3 regions of the Janthinobacterium sp. BJB301 genome follow, and region 1 is predicted to be linked to each of the others. Evidence: predicted binding sites of a transcription regulator. Region 1 holds the regulator's gene; each other region holds the start of a gene.
What was found. Region 1 encodes LexA, which represses DNA repair genes until DNA is damaged. Its sites were predicted from a motif close to ACTGTATNNNNATACAGT; they were not measured.

Region 1 (5,116 bases):
TGTGCCGCGAAATCACGGCCGACTACCTGGTGTACCAGGATATCGGCGCGCTCAAGCAGGCCATCGCCGACGTCAACCCGGCCCTGACCAACTTCGAAGCGTCGTGCTTCGATGGCGTGTACGTGACGGGCGACGTGTCGCAGGAATACCTGGACCGCCTGGAATATGCGCGCCACCATCCGAAGGCGGCAGCGCCCGAAGATACGCCGCGTTCCCAGCTGAACCTGAACCTGGCGACAACAGAAGCGTAATTATCTTGCCCGGCTAGCGCCGGGCTTTTTTTGCTCCGCGATCATGAACGATAAAAAAAACTACGGCTTTACCACCACCATCCTGCATAACGACCGCCGCAAGGGCATCGAGCACGGTTCCCTGCACAAGCCCGTGCATACTTCCGTTGCCTTCGGCTACGGCGATGCGCGCCAGCTCGCATCCGTATTCCAGGGCAAGGAGCCCGGCTTCCGCTACGGCCGCCAGGGCAATCCGACCGTCTCCGCGCTGGAAGACAAGGTCAACAAGATGGAAGACGGCGTCGCCACGCTGTGCTTCGCCACCGGCATGGGCGCCATCGGCGCCGTTGTGCAGGCGCTCTTGCGCGCGGGCGACCATGTCGTGTCGTCGGCCTTTTTGTTTGGCAACACCAACAGCCTGTGGCAAACGGTGACGGGGCAGGGCATCGGCGTGTCGTTCGTCGACGCCACCGACGTGGCCAATGTGGCCGCCGCCATCACGCCGCAAACGCGCATCGTGTTTGTCGAAACCATCGCCAATCCGCGCACGCAGATCGCCGATCTGGCGAAGATCGGCGCGTTGTGCAAGGAACGCGGCATTTTGTACATCGTCGACAATACGATGACGACGCCCTACCTGTTCCGCCCGAAAGCCGTGGGCGCGGGCCTGGTGGTCAATGCGCTGACAAAATCCATCGGCGGCCACGGCAATGCCCTGGGCGGCAGCTTGACGGACACGGGCGTGTTCGACTGGACGCAGTATCCGAATATTTTCGACAATTACAAGAAGGCGGCGCCGGCGCAGTGGGGCATCGCGCAAATCCGCGCCAAGGCCTTGCGCGATTTCGGCGCATCCCTGGGGCCGGAAGCGGCGCACCATATCGCCGTCGGCGCGGAAACCATGGCCTTGCGCATGGACCGCACCTGCTCGAACGCCCTGGCGCTGGCCACCATGCTGGCCGCCGACCCGCGGGTAGCGGCCGTGCATTACCCGGGCTTGGCCGCGCATCCGCAGCACGCGCTGGCGACGGATTTGTTCCGCAGCTATGGCTCGCTGTTCAGCTTTGAGCTGAAGGATGGCATCGATTGCTTCGATTTCCTCAATCGTCTCAATCTTGCCATTCCAGCGAGCAATCTCGGCGACACGCGCACCTTGGTCATTCCCGTCGCCCATACGATCTTTTACGAGATGGGCGCCGAGCGCCGCGCCAGCATGGGCATCGCCGAATCCCTGATCCGCGTCTCCGTCGGTATCGAGGATGAGGCGGACTTGCTCGAGGATTTCCGTAGCGCCCTGGACGCATAAAACGCCTGGGCAATAAAAAAGGGCCGCAACAGTCATGCTGTTGCGGCCCTTTTTACATGCGGTGGTTCAATGCCAGCTGCGCATCAAGCCTACCGCCAAACCTTCCAGGGCGAATTCATCTTCCGGCGATACGGTGATGACCTTGAAGTCGGGGTTTTCCGGCAGCAATTCGATGACGGAACCCGTTTTCTTGTAGCGCTTGACGGTGACTTCGTCGCCGATGCGGGCGACAACGATCTGGCCATTCTTGGCGCTATCGACCTTCTTGACGGCCAGTAAATCGCCATCCATGATGCCGGCGTCGCGCATGGACCAGCCGCGTACCTTCAGCAGGAAGTCGGGCTTGGCCGAAAACAGGGCGGGGTCCACGTTGTAGCTCGCTTCCAGGTTTTCCTGTGCCAGAATGGGCGAGCCTGCCGCCACCCGGCCGATCAGGGGCAGCGACATCAGCAGCGCTGCCGGCACTTTCGATGGCAGGGCTTCAGCGGCCGCGCCGATCAGGCGGATGCCGCGCGAGGTGCCGGGAGAAATCTCGATCGCGCCCTTGCGGGCCAGGGCCTGCAAATGCTCTTCGGCCGCGTTGGCCGATTTGAAACCCAGTTCATTGGCGATTTCGGCACGGGTGGGAGGAAAGCCCGTGTTTTCAATCGCGTCCTTGATCAGGTTCAGGATTTGTTCTTGTCGTGCTGTCAGCTTGATCATGAGCGGTGGGTGCATACTAAAATGCTGTCTATATGAACAGTCTGTATTTTTGTACAGTATCGCCCACTATGCAAGGGGATTTCCGTGTTTTGGGCGAATTTCGCAAGAAATACTTGTCCAGGGGCGGAAAGCACGGTGGCGCGCGGGCTTTTCGGGCGCTGGTGGAAGGAATGATTGAAACGTTTGCAAAAGGCGGTTATAATCTTCGGCTGACCTTCCCACACCCGTCTTGACGCCGGGGTGGGCGATTATCAATCCGACCTGAAGGAGTTTGCATGCGTCATTATGAAATAGTCTTTATCGTCCATCCGGACCAAAGCGAGCAAGTGCCCGCGATGATCGAACGCTACAAAGCCAGCGTAACCACCCGCGGCGGTTCGGTTCACCGCGTGGAAGATTGGGGCCGCCGTCAAATGGCTTACTCGATCCAAAAGCTGCCTAAAGCACACTACATCTGCCTGAACATCGAGTGCGACAACGAGACCCTGGTCGAGTTGGAAACAGCATTCAAATTCAATGATGCCGTGTTGCGTCACCTGACCGTTAAAATGAAGAAAGCTGAAACAGCTCCTTCGCCGATGATGAAATCGGTACAACGCGAAGACGCGGCCAAAAGCCACCGCACCGAAGCACCAGCAGCCGCTCCAGCCGCAGCAGCAGCTTAATTCTTGACCAGGATCGTGCGCTGAACCAGCTACAAGTAACCGCCATCATTGCCGAGCGCGAAATATTGCGCTATACCCCGGCAGGGCTGCCGATTGTGAATGCAGTATTGCAACACAGTTCGCAGCAGATGGAAGCAGGGATTGCCCGTTTGACCGAGTTTGATGTTGCCGCGCTAGCCGCTGGCGAAATTTCAGGCAGGTTCAGTCAGGCAAGCTTGAGCGGGGTGTATCAGTTCACGGGTTTCCTGGCCAGGAAGAGCCGCAACAGCAAGAGTTTGGTGTTTCACATCATTGATTTTAGTGCAGTCAATTCTGACTAGCGCATTTTAGATACAGGAGCCTGACATGGCATTCGGTAAAAAGTTCGACAAAAATAAGCTCAAGCTTAAAGAAAAACGCAAACAGCAAAACCCGTTGTTCAAACGCAAGAAGTTCTGCCGCTTCACCGCAGCTCACGTTGAGCAAGTCGACTACAAAGACGTCGACACGCTGAAAGACTTCGTCCAAGAAAACGGCAAGATCATGCCAGCACGCCTGACCGGTACCAAAGCGCACTACCAGCGCCAAGTTGACACCGCAATCAAGCGCGCTCGCTTCCTCGCGCTGCTGCCATACACCGATCTGCACCACGCTTAATCGGTCAGATATTCCTGGAGAAGAACTATGCAAATCATTCTGTTAGAAAAAGTTGTTAACGTCGGTAACCTCGGCGAAGTCGTCAAAGTCAAAGACGGTTACGCACGTAACTTCCTGATCCCGCAACGCCTGGCACGTCGTGCTACGGCAACCGCTGTGGCTGAATTCGAAGTCAAGCGCGCCGAACTGGAAAAAGCTGCTGCCGCCAAACTGGCCGCATCGCAAGCCCAGGGCGAAAAACTGAGCGGCCTGACCGTTCAAGTTGCTCAAAAAGCTGGTGTTGATGGCCGTCTGTTCGGTTCCGTCACCAACTTCGACATCGCTGAAGCGCTGACCAAGCAAGGTTTTGCTGTTGAAAAAGCACAAATCCGCATGCCTACCGGCCCGCTGAAGATCGTTGGCGAGCACAACGTTTCGGTTGCTCTGCACACCGACGTGGTCGTGGAAGTTGTTATCGCTGTCGTACCAGACGCGAACGCGTAATCGTCTGCGGGCCTGGCCCGCAAGCGTTGCCGCACTATGAAAAGCCGGGTTCGCCCGGCTTTTTTGTGGCCTTTTTTTCGCTCAATTTCAGCCCTTTATTTTTGCCAGCACGCCGAAGCGGGTATAATTCGCGCCATGAACGCCCCCTCTGATCCGCAACTGGATTCCCTCCGTATTCCGCCGCATTCGATCGAAGCAGAACAATCCGTTATCGGTGGCCTGCTGCGCGACAATGCCGCGTATGACCGCATCGCCGACTTCATGCATGCGGAGGATTTCTATCGCTATGACCATCGCATCATCTTCGAGCAAATCGTCAAGATGGTTAACGCTTCCAAGCCAGCCGATGTCATTACTGTTTTTGAAACCCTGACCCAGCTCGGCAAGGCCGATGATGTGGGCGGACTCGCTTACCTGAACGCCATGGCGCAAAACACGCCATCGGCCGCGAACATCCGGCGCTACGCCGAGATCGTGCGCGACCGCGGCGTGCTGCGCAAGCTCATCACCGTCGCCGACGATATTTCCGGCACGGCCTTCAGCCCGCAAGGCAAGGAAGTCAAGCAGATGCTTGACGAGGCCGAGTCGAAGATTTTCGCCATCGCCGAAGAAGGCGCGCGCGGCGCCCAGGGCTGGACCGCCATCCAGCCCCTGCTGACCCAAGTGGTCGAGCGCATCGACGAACTGTACAGCCGCGACAACCAGAGTGAAATCACGGGCGTGCCCACCGGTTTCATCGACCTCGACCGCATGACCTCCGGTCTGCAGCCGGGCGACCTGGTGATCGTGGCGGGCCGTCCGTCGATGGGCAAGACGGCGTTTTCCGTCAACATCGGCGAAAACGTGGCCATCGACAGCGGCTTGCCCGTGGCCGTGTTCTCGATGGAGATGGGCGGCGCCCAGCTGGCCATGCGTATGCTCGGCTCCGTCGGACAGCTCGACCAGCACCGCCTGCGCACGGGCCGCCTGAACGACGAGGACTGGCCGCGCCTGACGAATGCGATCCAGAAGATGAACGACGCGCAGTTGTACATCGATGAAACGCCGGCGCTCAACTCGATCGAATTGCGCGCCCGTTCGCGCCGCCTGTCGCG
Region 2 (5,116 bases), on a different contig from region 1:
CTTGACTGATGGGAAGCGTATCGCCGTGGTACTTGATGTACCTGCCGTCTACTATGTGAAAGATGGAAAAGATGACGACGGGGCGCCACTCTTCCGGGAGATACGGTATTTTGCGATGGAGATCATAGTTGGCGCCATTGGCGCTCTTGCCGTCGCGATGACCAAGGCGCACTCACTTCCCGACAGAATGGCACTTGTCCGCACCAGCCCGGAAATCATGAAGTTGGTTACGCGTGGGGGTGTCGGTACTTGGCGCATGCTCCAGGCCCCTGATGCAATCATCCGTGAGGAAGAATATATCGGCTCCAACGACCCCTTTCTTGCACAGTTCAACCAGCAAGAGGCGTTTCCTACGTCACCGGATGAAGCGATCCTGCTGGACCACTATCGCGCGATGGCGCCAAACGACCGGAGCGCGGTCAATCAAATCGTTACTACGATGGCGCAATACGGGGATTCTGCAGCTTTGAAAAGTGATGAGGCTCCACCATTGACCCGAGCGAGATCTTCCTAATGTATTTTCTCTTAACATGTATGCATGAATAATTTATCGCCACCGAAGCAATTTATAATCCCTGGAAATTTAAGACAAGTAGCGTTTTACGATTTGCTTGCCGACGCTGTTTTTCAACATAGATATGCAATCTCGGCGAAAGATAACTACACGCAAAGCCGATTCGCTAGAGCTTCAATATTGGCTTCCTCGTTATGTGTTGAATGCGTGGCTAACTGTCTATTTGATTCCTTGAATGCATCAAAAAATAAGCAGGCGGAGTTCGGTAAACTTCCTATTATTTTTAAATATTCAACATACTTTCATGTTAAAAATGTAAAAGGTTTTGACAAAAACCGGGTTGAGGTGCTTCGGATTGATGACCTGGCAAGAGCAAGGAACGATCACGTTCACCCGAAAACGCAGTCTTTGCCAGTCAGGATGGCGACCCCTGAAGATGGCGGTGCTGACTGGATTTTTCCGATGACACTAGATTGTGATTTATGGGAAAACATTCTCATACCGAAGCGTTCAATGCTCTGGTCGGGGGAGAATTCTTTGACTGTGTTGAAGGCTATTTCGGAATTTTTCAAATATATTTTTGTCTCACTTCATGATTTTACAGAGGAGGAGCTGCATGCCATTTTTATGCCACGTGTAGAGACGGCAAATATAATGATGCCAGTATTATTTGATGAAATTCGTTCCGAATTAGAACGTATTGACATTGAAGGAGTCGATTTTTCTTATTTTTGGTTTTTTCCTGAGTCAGATAAAGCTTAAAAAACTTTAGGAACTTCATCCCATTTTGTCGTATATCGTGGTGTGCGATTTTCTGACTTCATGGCCCAGCGCGGCGCGATTCCCGCAGACGCAATGTGAAGCACATCGCGGCCGAATCGCTCGTTGACGGCATCGAGCGCCGCCATGGCCGCCTGGCTATGACGTGGCCCGGTTGCCTCATCGAACAGGCTACCCTGCAGGAACGTCTCGGGTAGCAGGTCCATCAAGATCACGCCGGCCTTCTTGTACCTGAAACAGGGCAGGAATATCTTGGCCAAGCCTTGCAGCGCCGCAGCCGCCAGCACGCGATTGTCGGCGCTCGGAGCATGCAAGGGGATCGTAATGCCGTTGCTGTATTGCTCGTCTTCTTTACGGAACGGATTGGTCTGGATGAAAACGTGTACCGCGCCGCAGATCGATTTCTGGCTGCGCAGCTTTTCCGCAGCACGGGCAATATAGGTCGATATCGATTCTGCCAGCTCGAAGTCGTTCAGCACCATGGTGCCGAAGGAGCGCGACGATATGATCTCCTTGCGCGGGGGGGCAACCTCTTCCAGAGCCAGGCAGGAATTGCCCCTCAGCTCTTCGCATGTCCGTTCCATCACCACGCCGAAGCGGCGGCGCATGGCCTTGGGCGGTGCATTCAACAGATCCTGCACGGTATTGATGTCCATGGCGCGCAGTTCCGCGCTGATGCGCCGGCCGACTCCCCAAATTTCGCCGACGTCGATGCGATTGAATAGCCAGGCCCGGCGCTCGGCCGACATTGCTGTAATGTCGGCGACGCCGTCGAACAGCGGGAATTTTTTCGCTATATGGTTTCCCAGTTTGGCCAAGGTCTTGGAGTGACCCACGCCAACGCACACGGGCAGAGCCGTCCATTGCAGTATCCTGGCGCGAATATCCCGGCCCATCGCCGTGTGAGACTCCCACAGCCCCACCATGCCGGTCAGATTGAGGAAGCTTTCATCGATCGAGTAAACCTCCACGTTTGGGCTGTATTCGCGCAGGATGCTCACCAGGCGATTGCTCATGTCAGCGTAGAGGGTGTAATTCGAACTGAGGCCGATGATGCCGTGCTGACGCGCGAGGTCGCGCATCTGGAACCAGGGTTGGCCCATTTTCACGCCCAAGGCCTTTACCTCGTTCGACCGGGCTACCGCGCAGCCGTCATTGTTCGACAGCACGACCACCGGGCGGTCACGCAGACGCGGATTAAATGCGCGCTCGCAGCTGACGTACATATTGTTGACGTCGACCAGGGCGAATACCGGGCGGCCCATGTCATGCCCGCAGCTTGCGCACCACGCCGACGACAACGCCCCATATCGCCAACTCGCTGCCCTCGACCATGCATATTGGCTTGAAACACGGATTTTCGGCGTGCAGCTCGACCCTGCCAGCCTGACGGAATAGGGTCTTTATCGTGTACTCGCCGTTCAGCACGGCGACAACGATGTGGCCGTGCTGCGGGGTGACCGATCTGTCGACGGCCACCTTGTCTCCATCCAAGATGCCGACACCGATCATGCTGTCGCCGGATACCTCAAAGAAAAAACTCGCTGCCTTGTGCTGGATCAGATAGGCGTTCAGGTCGAGGCCGTCCTCGGTGTAATCCGCTGCCGGCGACGGGAATCCGGCGGCTATGCGATGGGATATCTCCGGCCTGGTGCACGGCAGCGGGTACTCGGCCGCTGGAAGCGGCTCCTGGAGCAGGGTAGTGGGGCTGGGCCGAGAAAGGAACGCAAGGGAATTCATGATGATCCAAAACAACTGTATAAAAACACAGTATATCAAATCAATTTCGAGGTGCAATGAAAACCGCATCCCGCCGGCCGCTTGTGCGCCCGCGTCTTGCGGCAGTACCTATGGCGCCATTCCGTTTTCTCTCACGAAGGCCTGACACGCGCGGCCTGTTGCCAGGTCCTGCTCGACCGCCTCCGTCAGCGTTCGCGTATCTCGCTCGACGTCATCGCGTACCAGCCGGCCGGGTGGATTGGGGCCATTGCTGCCGCCGGCGCCTTGGGTGTCGGCCGAGCTGGCAGGTCCACAGGTTCCGGTACCGACGCGCACGCGGTCAACATAAATACGCTGAACAACAGGGGCAACTTCTTCATTTTTTACCTTCGTGATAATTCTGTTGATGGAATCATGCTTGAGCGATAGCGCAGCGTTGTCGCGCGCCCGGGTAACTATGGCGACAGCATCCCGCGCGGCCCGCTCCGATGTGGCGCGATCAAACCCTTCCTGTGTGCCTTTCCTGAAAGCGACGACAATGGCTATGCCGGCCACAAGCAGCAGTACGGCCAGCATCATGGCAATTCCCCTCCACAACGCCGCACTCACGCCAACGCCTTACGGGCCGCCTGGAACAGCGCCAGACGCTCTGCCAAGCCATTCACGCCGCCGTTGATGCGACGCGTCACCCGTTCCTGGTCGCCAGCATCGGCCAGGGCATTCAGGCCGCGCGTCTGCCAAAACCAGCCGGCCGAGCGGCAGGCGTTGACGGTCTTCTCCAGCAGATCTGGCTGGGCCAACAGGTCTAGGCCCAGTGCCCTGGCGCAGGCGGCGTAGTTGGCGCGGCCAGTCACCTGCAGCAGGCCGCGACCACGGAAGCGCACGCCGTCGCCGCGCTGCGTGTTGCCCAAATCGGCGCGCCCTTCGTAGGCCTGGCCGCTGGCCAGCTCACGCACATAGCGCAGCTGCCCGGACTCGTGCCCGACCTGGGACAGGAACGATGCCTGGCGCGCCGGCGTCGTGATCCCGAATTCCACCATGGCTGCGTTCAGCGGCGCCAGGAAGGCTTCCGCGCGCGGGCGCGCCAGCGGCATGATGGCCAGCAGCTGGACCAGCGTGATGGCGCTCACAGGCCACCCCGCACATCCTTGACGACGGCGACCGCGTCGCGCGCCAGCTCGCCGATATCCTTGTCGCGGCGCTTGTCGAACCAGCGCACCGTGGCGCCCAGCACCCACCAGGCGGGCAGGCCTGCGGCCACCATCAGCGGCGCGGCAATGAACAGGAAGCCCAGCGCCGGGTCGCTGCCGTACAGCACGGCGACGGCGCGCGCGCTGTCGAACAGGCCCGGCATCCAGTTGCGCACGACCACCACCAGGGCCGGGCCCATCAGGGCGGAAAAGAGAATGGTAACGAAGAAGCGCACGCCCGCTTCCTTGGCAGTTTTTGGCCACATAAACATGAATCCCAGTGAGGTTGCGGCAGCGCCGGCAAGAACCGGGATGCCAAAAATTTTGATCAATGCGCCGCCGGCGGCGGTTGTTTCGATAGCCATAATTACCTTTCCAGGCGAGTGAGGAGTGAGTGAAGTTGAGCGAGAGGCGTACTACAATGTTTTGAACGTCAAACTGCCCAACATCAGCACGCGAGTGCCTATTGGTGCGAATCGGATGACGAGGCGCCGCGTGGCAGAATTGAAGTACAAATAACAAACGCCCAAACTTGTAGCGCCGTTGGCCGAAAATGCCTGAGCATCGAAATTGGTGTCATAGGTCGGGCAGCACCATCGTGGCATTTCGATTATTTCCGTGTTATCTGCTGCACTAGTCAACCCGACTGTCCCCAGCAAACAACCCATCCCATTTTTTTCCGACACATATCGAACATCGCCTATCGAAGTAGCACCGTTCAGAAATTTGTCTGGAGCAGCCAGTGCTTCCACCGAACCGGACATGGTGCAGTAATCGTTCACAATCGCCTGTGCGATAGCACGGGCGTACAGTTGATAACCCAAAACGTCTTGATGAATGTTGTCCCGCAGAAGTGCTGTTGCCGGGTTGCTGATCAAGTAGCGCGGGTCAGGATTGGGAAGCTCTTCGTTGA
Region 3 (5,116 bases), 990 kb from region 1:
GGCATTGCCGGAAATCATGATCGCATAGGCGGGCTGCTCGAAGCCCAAGTCGATATGCTGGGCAAACGAGGCTTGCACCCAGTCCTGTACCACGCCGCGCGCCAGTTCGCTCAGCTCGATCGGTTCGAACGCCGTGCCCGCCTGAGGCTGGTTTTCCGCGCGCGCCAGGGCCAGCAGCTGGTTGACCAGGCGCGTGGCCGCTTCCGAACTTTTCGCCAGTTGCAGCAGCGAGCGGTGGATCTCGTCGTGGTCGGTCTGGCGCAGCGCCAGCTCGGATTGCATACGCATGCCGGCCAGCGGCGTTTTCATCTGGTGCGCGGCATCGGCGATGAAGCGCTTCTGCATGTCGATCGACAACGACAGGCGCGCCAGCATCTCGTTGAGCGAACCGACCAGCGGCGTGATTTCCTCGGGTACCTGGCCCGATTCGATGGGCGATAAATCGTCAGGCGGCCGGGCACGTATGCGTTCCTGCAATTGCGCCAGCGGCGACAGGCCACGCGCCAGGGCAAACCAGACCAGGGCCAGGATCACGGGCAGGATGATGAACTGCGGCAAGATCACGCCCTTGATGATTTCATTGGCCAACTGGGCGCGTTTTTCCAGGGTTTCCGCCACCTGCACCAGCGCGCGCTGCGGCTCGTCGTTGTTGCTGGACGGAATGTCGAGATAGCTGAACGCCACGCGCACGGGCGTGCCATGGATGGTGTCGTTGCGAAACAGCACCATGCCGCTGCGGTATTTGTCGGGGTCCTGCGGCGGCGGCAAATCGCGGTCGCCGTCGAGGTATTCGCCGCGCGGACCCACCACCAGGTAATACAGGGTGTCGATATCGTCGCCGCGCAGGAAGTCGCGGCCCTTGTTGTTACTGTTCTTTTCCGGCACGCGGCGCAGCATGGCGCCGTCGGCCTGCTTGACCTGCTGCGTGAGCACGGTCACGCTGTCTTCCAGCGCATGGTCGAACGGCTGATTGGCGATGCCCTTGGCCACCAGATAGGTGATGGCGATGCTCATCGGCCACAGCAGCAGCAAGGGCGCCAGCATCCAGTCGAGGATTTCGCCGAACAGCGAATGCTCGATGGTGTCGTCCTGCTCCGTGGTGGGCGGTTCGAACCAGTCGTCGTCGTCCGCTTCGTCCGCTGGCGCCTCGCGCACCTTCACTTGCTGGCGGGTCCGCTGGCCGGGCTTGCCGATTCGCCCGCTTCGGCGTTCAGGCGCGCCGCTTCCGAGTATTTTTCCAGGCAATAGCCGAGGCCGCGCACGGTGGCGATGCGCACGCCGCCCACCTCGATCTTCTTGCGCAGGCGGTGGACATACACTTCGATGGCGTTGTTCGACACTTCTTCGCCCCATTCGCACAGGTGGTCGACCAGTTGTTCTTTCGAGACGAGGCGGCCGGTGCGGCCCAGCAGGATTTCCAGCAAGCCCAGTTCGCGCGCCGACAGGTCGAGCATCTGGTCGTTGATGTAGGCGCTGCGCCCCACCTGGTCGTAGCTGAGGGGGCCGTGCTTGATGATGGTGGCGCCGCCGCCGGCGCCGCGGCGCGTCAGGGCGCGCACTCTTGCCTCCAGTTCCGACAAGGCGAACGGCTTGGCCATATAATCATCGGCACCGAGGTCGAGGCCATTCACGCGCTGCTCGATGGAATCGGCGGCCGTCAGGATCAGCACCGGCAGCAGCGAGGCGCGCGCGCGCAGGCGGCGCAGCACTTCCAGGCCGGACATCTTGGGCAAGCCCAGGTCGAGGATCAGCAAGTCGAATTCCTGGGTGGACAGGGCCGTATCGGCCTCCTGGCCCGTCTTGACGTAGTCGATCGCATAACCGGACTGGCGCAGCGAGCGGGTCAGGCCATCGGCCAGCACGCTGTCATCTTCGGCAAGTAAAATACGCATGGTGCACTTCCTATGCTTGCGGCGGTAGAAGTTTGTATTGTGTTTCATTTTCCGCAAGGTGGCGAGTTTTTGTGAGAAACCAGGCTTGTATTGATCTGTTTCAAAACAAATCCACGTTCCGCTTGCATTGATCACTGTTTTTTTATACAGTACTGTCTGTGTAAAGAATTTAACCCACTGGCGCTATCGCAGGCTGCGGGATTCACGTGAATCCGCAACTGTAGAACGGCTGAAAGAACATATGGACGATAAAAAAGCTGTAGTACCCGCATCGGAAAAAGCCAAGGCGCTCGCCGCCGCACTGGCGCAGATCGAGAAGCAGTTTGGCAAAGGTTCGGTCATGCGCATGGATGCCAGCGCAGCGATCGAAGAAGTGCAAGTCGTGTCGACCGGTTCGCTCGGCCTCGATATCGCGCTGGGCGTGGGCGGTTTGCCGCGTGGCCGCGTGGTGGAAATCTACGGTCCGGAATCGTCAGGTAAAACCACCCTGACCCTGCAAACCATCGCTGAGATGCAAAAACTGGGCGGCACCTGCGCCTTTATCGATGCCGAGCATGCGCTGGACGTCGGTTACGCGCAAAAGCTGGGCGTGAACCTGCATGAATTGCTGATCTCGCAACCGGATACGGGCGAGCAGGCACTGGAAATCTGCGACGCCCTCGTGCGTTCGGGCAGCGTCGACCTCGTCGTCATCGACTCCGTGGCCGCACTGACGCCACGCGCCGAGATCGAAGGCGACATGGGCGATTCCCTGCCAGGCTTGCAAGCGCGCCTGATGTCGCAAGCCCTGCGCAAGCTGACCGGTTCCATCAACCGCACGAATACCCTGGTCATCTTCATCAACCAGATCCGCATGAAGATCGGCGTGATGTTCGGCAGCCCGGAAACGACCACCGGCGGCAATGCGCTGAAATTCTACGCCTCCGTGCGCCTGGATATCCGCCGCACCGGCTCGATCAAGTCCGGCGATGAAGTGATCGGCAACGAAACCAAGGTCAAGGTCGTCAAGAACAAGATCGCGCCACCGTTCAAGGAAGCGCACTTCGACATCCTGTACGGCGCCGGCACCTCGCGCGAAGGCGAAATCCTGGATTTGGGCTCGGATGCCAAGATCGTGGAAAAATCCGGTTCGTGGTACAGCTACAACGGCGAACGCATCGGCCAGGGCAAGGACAACGCCCGCGCCTTCCTGCAAGAGCGTCCGGCACTGGCCCGCGAAATCGAAAACAAGGTCCGCGCTTCGCTGGGCGTGCGCGAACTGCCGCCGCTGGCCGCTGAAAAGCCGGAAAAAGCGGATAAAGCCGCCGACAAGGCTGCCAAGGCTGCGGAAGCCAAGGCAGAGTAGGTCGGATTAGCGCGGCAAAGCCGCGCGTAATCCGACAACACCACAGACGTCAACAATGTTGTCGGATCAGACGCCAACAATGTTGTCGGATTACGGCCCAAGGGGCCTAATCCGACCTACGCGCGGCTCACCGCATAGTATGACCACGATCGCCGTCCCGCGCTGTTGCGCCGGGCGGCGATTGTGTTTGGATGGCTTGATCGTGGAATGAAAGACAAGGTGGGTGTATGGCCGCAGTACAACTAAGCCTGAAGGGCAGGGCGCTACGCTTTCTGTCGATGCGCGAACATAGCCGCATGGAATTGCGGCGCAAGCTGCAGCGCCATGCGCAGGAGGGCGATGATGTGGAAGCCTTGCTCGACAGCCTGGAGCAAGCGAACTGGCTGTCGCAGGAGCGTTTTTCCGAGTCGCTGATCCACCGCCGCTCGGCCCGCTTCGGCAATAGCCGCATCATGGCGGAATTGCAAAGCCATGGCATCGGTGGCGAGGCGCTGCAGGAACTCAAGGCGGGCTTGGCCGAAGGGGAGGTTGCGCGCGCCTGCGAGGTGTGGCGCCGCAAATTTGGCGAGGTGGCGCAGGATGCCGAGCAGCGCAACAAGCAGATGCGCTTCCTGATGCAGCGCGGCTTTTCCCAGCGTGCCGTGCAGGTGGCCTTGAAGGGACTGGAGCCCGAGGACGACTAGGTGCGCGCCGCTGACCGTCCAGCTGGCCCTGGTCTCGCTGTGTTCCATCTGCAACAGTTCAGGGCTGCCCTGTACCTTGCTTGTCAGGCAAGCTCGCTCCGGATCATTGTTTTACTGGTAAGTTCACTTTCTTTGCCATCCGCCTGGCAATCGGATGGCATATTGTTGCGCTGCATGGGGCCGGGCTTGGCCGCGCTGCCGTCGGCTGGGCCGGCGCGGCAATCTGAGGTATGTCGCGGCATCCATCGGCCATATCTATCATCACCATCCGTGATAACGGTGTGAATTTCCATGTGTATTCTTTATGCTTTGAAATGTTTTTATCGAAGCAATGAAAAATTATGTTGCGGCGCAACCAGCGCCCAGTGTGCTACACTTTTAGGGTTTTTGCGGCGCCGCAGGTGCGGTTGCTGTTCGTAGAAGCTGCGAACAGAGTGCTTTAGGCACATGGCTGCTTACTAAATTATGGCCGCGCAAGCGGCATCGGTCTTATGCCCCTGTCAACTCCCGTATCCCGGCGCGCCCTACGGCACTCCCGTGTTATCGACGTCCAAGCGTATGTGCGCGACGACGGCCTGTGGGATATTGACGCCCATATCACCGATATCAAAAGCTATGACGCGACCCTGGCCTCCGGCCCCCGTCCCGCCGGCGCCCCTCTGCATGACCTCCATTTACGCATTACCGTCGATCGCGAACTGAACATTGTCGAGGCCGAGGCTGCCTCCGATGCCGTACCCTATCCCGGTTTTTGCGATACCATCGGCCCCGCTTACAGGGCGCTGATCGGTCTGAATTTATTGAAGAATTTCCGCCGCGACTTGAAACAGCGCCTGGCGGGAATCGCTGGCTGTACCCATTTGACCGAACTGGCGCAAGTCTTGCCGACTGCGACGGTTCAGGCATTTGCCGGCGATGTCTGGTCGACCCGTGACGGTGCGAATGCTGACTTATCGCATGAAAAGCCGTTTCAACTCGACAAATGCCACGCCCTGCGCACGGATGGCGGGGCAGTTGCACAGTATTACCCGCGCTGGGTAGCCAAGCCGTGATCCCGGCGCTTTCCTGTTTTTTTTGCACCACTAACCGTATTTTTACACATCAGTATCAGAAGGGAAGCCAGCATGAAAATCCATGAGTATCAAGCCAAAGAAATCCTCCGGCAATTCGGAGTGACGGTACCACGCGGTATTCCG

Region 2: a site for LexA is predicted at 3,049-3,066, ahead of CSQ91_RS12840 (LexA family protein). Genes of this name have one in related genera too.
Region 3: a site for LexA is predicted at 2,026-2,043, ahead of recA (recombinase RecA). Genes of this name have one in related genera too.

The regions. Positions count from the first base shown of each region.
Region 1 is NZ_PDZJ01000002.1:101,786-106,901, reverse strand. Features, by position in the region: gene purF (amidophosphoribosyltransferase) at 1-251, shown strand, start outside; gene CSQ91_RS13820 (cystathionine gamma-synthase family protein) at 295-1,536, shown strand; gene lexA (transcriptional repressor LexA) at 1,603-2,238, opposite strand; gene rpsF (30S ribosomal protein S6) at 2,514-2,903, shown strand; gene priB (primosomal replication protein N) at 2,924-3,223, shown strand; gene rpsR (30S ribosomal protein S18) at 3,249-3,539, shown strand; gene rplI (50S ribosomal protein L9) at 3,567-4,022, shown strand; gene CSQ91_RS13790 (replicative DNA helicase) at 4,158-5,116, shown strand, end outside.
Region 2 is NZ_PDZJ01000001.1:2,881,431-2,886,546, reverse strand. Features, by position in the region: gene CSQ91_RS12850 (hypothetical protein) at 1-514, shown strand, start outside; gene CSQ91_RS28680 (hypothetical protein) at 539-1,276, shown strand; gene CSQ91_RS12845 (Y-family DNA polymerase) at 1,273-2,559, opposite strand; gene CSQ91_RS12840 (LexA family protein) at 2,561-3,034, opposite strand; gene CSQ91_RS12835 (hypothetical protein) at 3,143-3,592, opposite strand; gene CSQ91_RS12830 (glycoside hydrolase family 19 protein) at 3,619-4,143, opposite strand; gene CSQ91_RS12825 (hypothetical protein) at 4,140-4,469, opposite strand; gene CSQ91_RS12820 (SGNH/GDSL hydrolase family protein) at 4,620-5,116, opposite strand, start outside.
Region 3 is NZ_PDZJ01000002.1:1,092,800-1,097,915, reverse strand. Features, by position in the region: gene CSQ91_RS18245 (sensor histidine kinase) at 1-1,155, opposite strand, end outside; gene CSQ91_RS18240 (response regulator) at 1,158-1,892, opposite strand; gene recA (recombinase RecA) at 2,134-3,237, shown strand; gene recX (recombination regulator RecX) at 3,465-3,920, shown strand; gene CSQ91_RS28730 (hypothetical protein) at 4,004-4,213, opposite strand; gene CSQ91_RS18225 (DUF2889 domain-containing protein) at 4,412-4,972, shown strand; gene sucC (ADP-forming succinate--CoA ligase subunit beta) at 5,045-5,116, shown strand, end outside.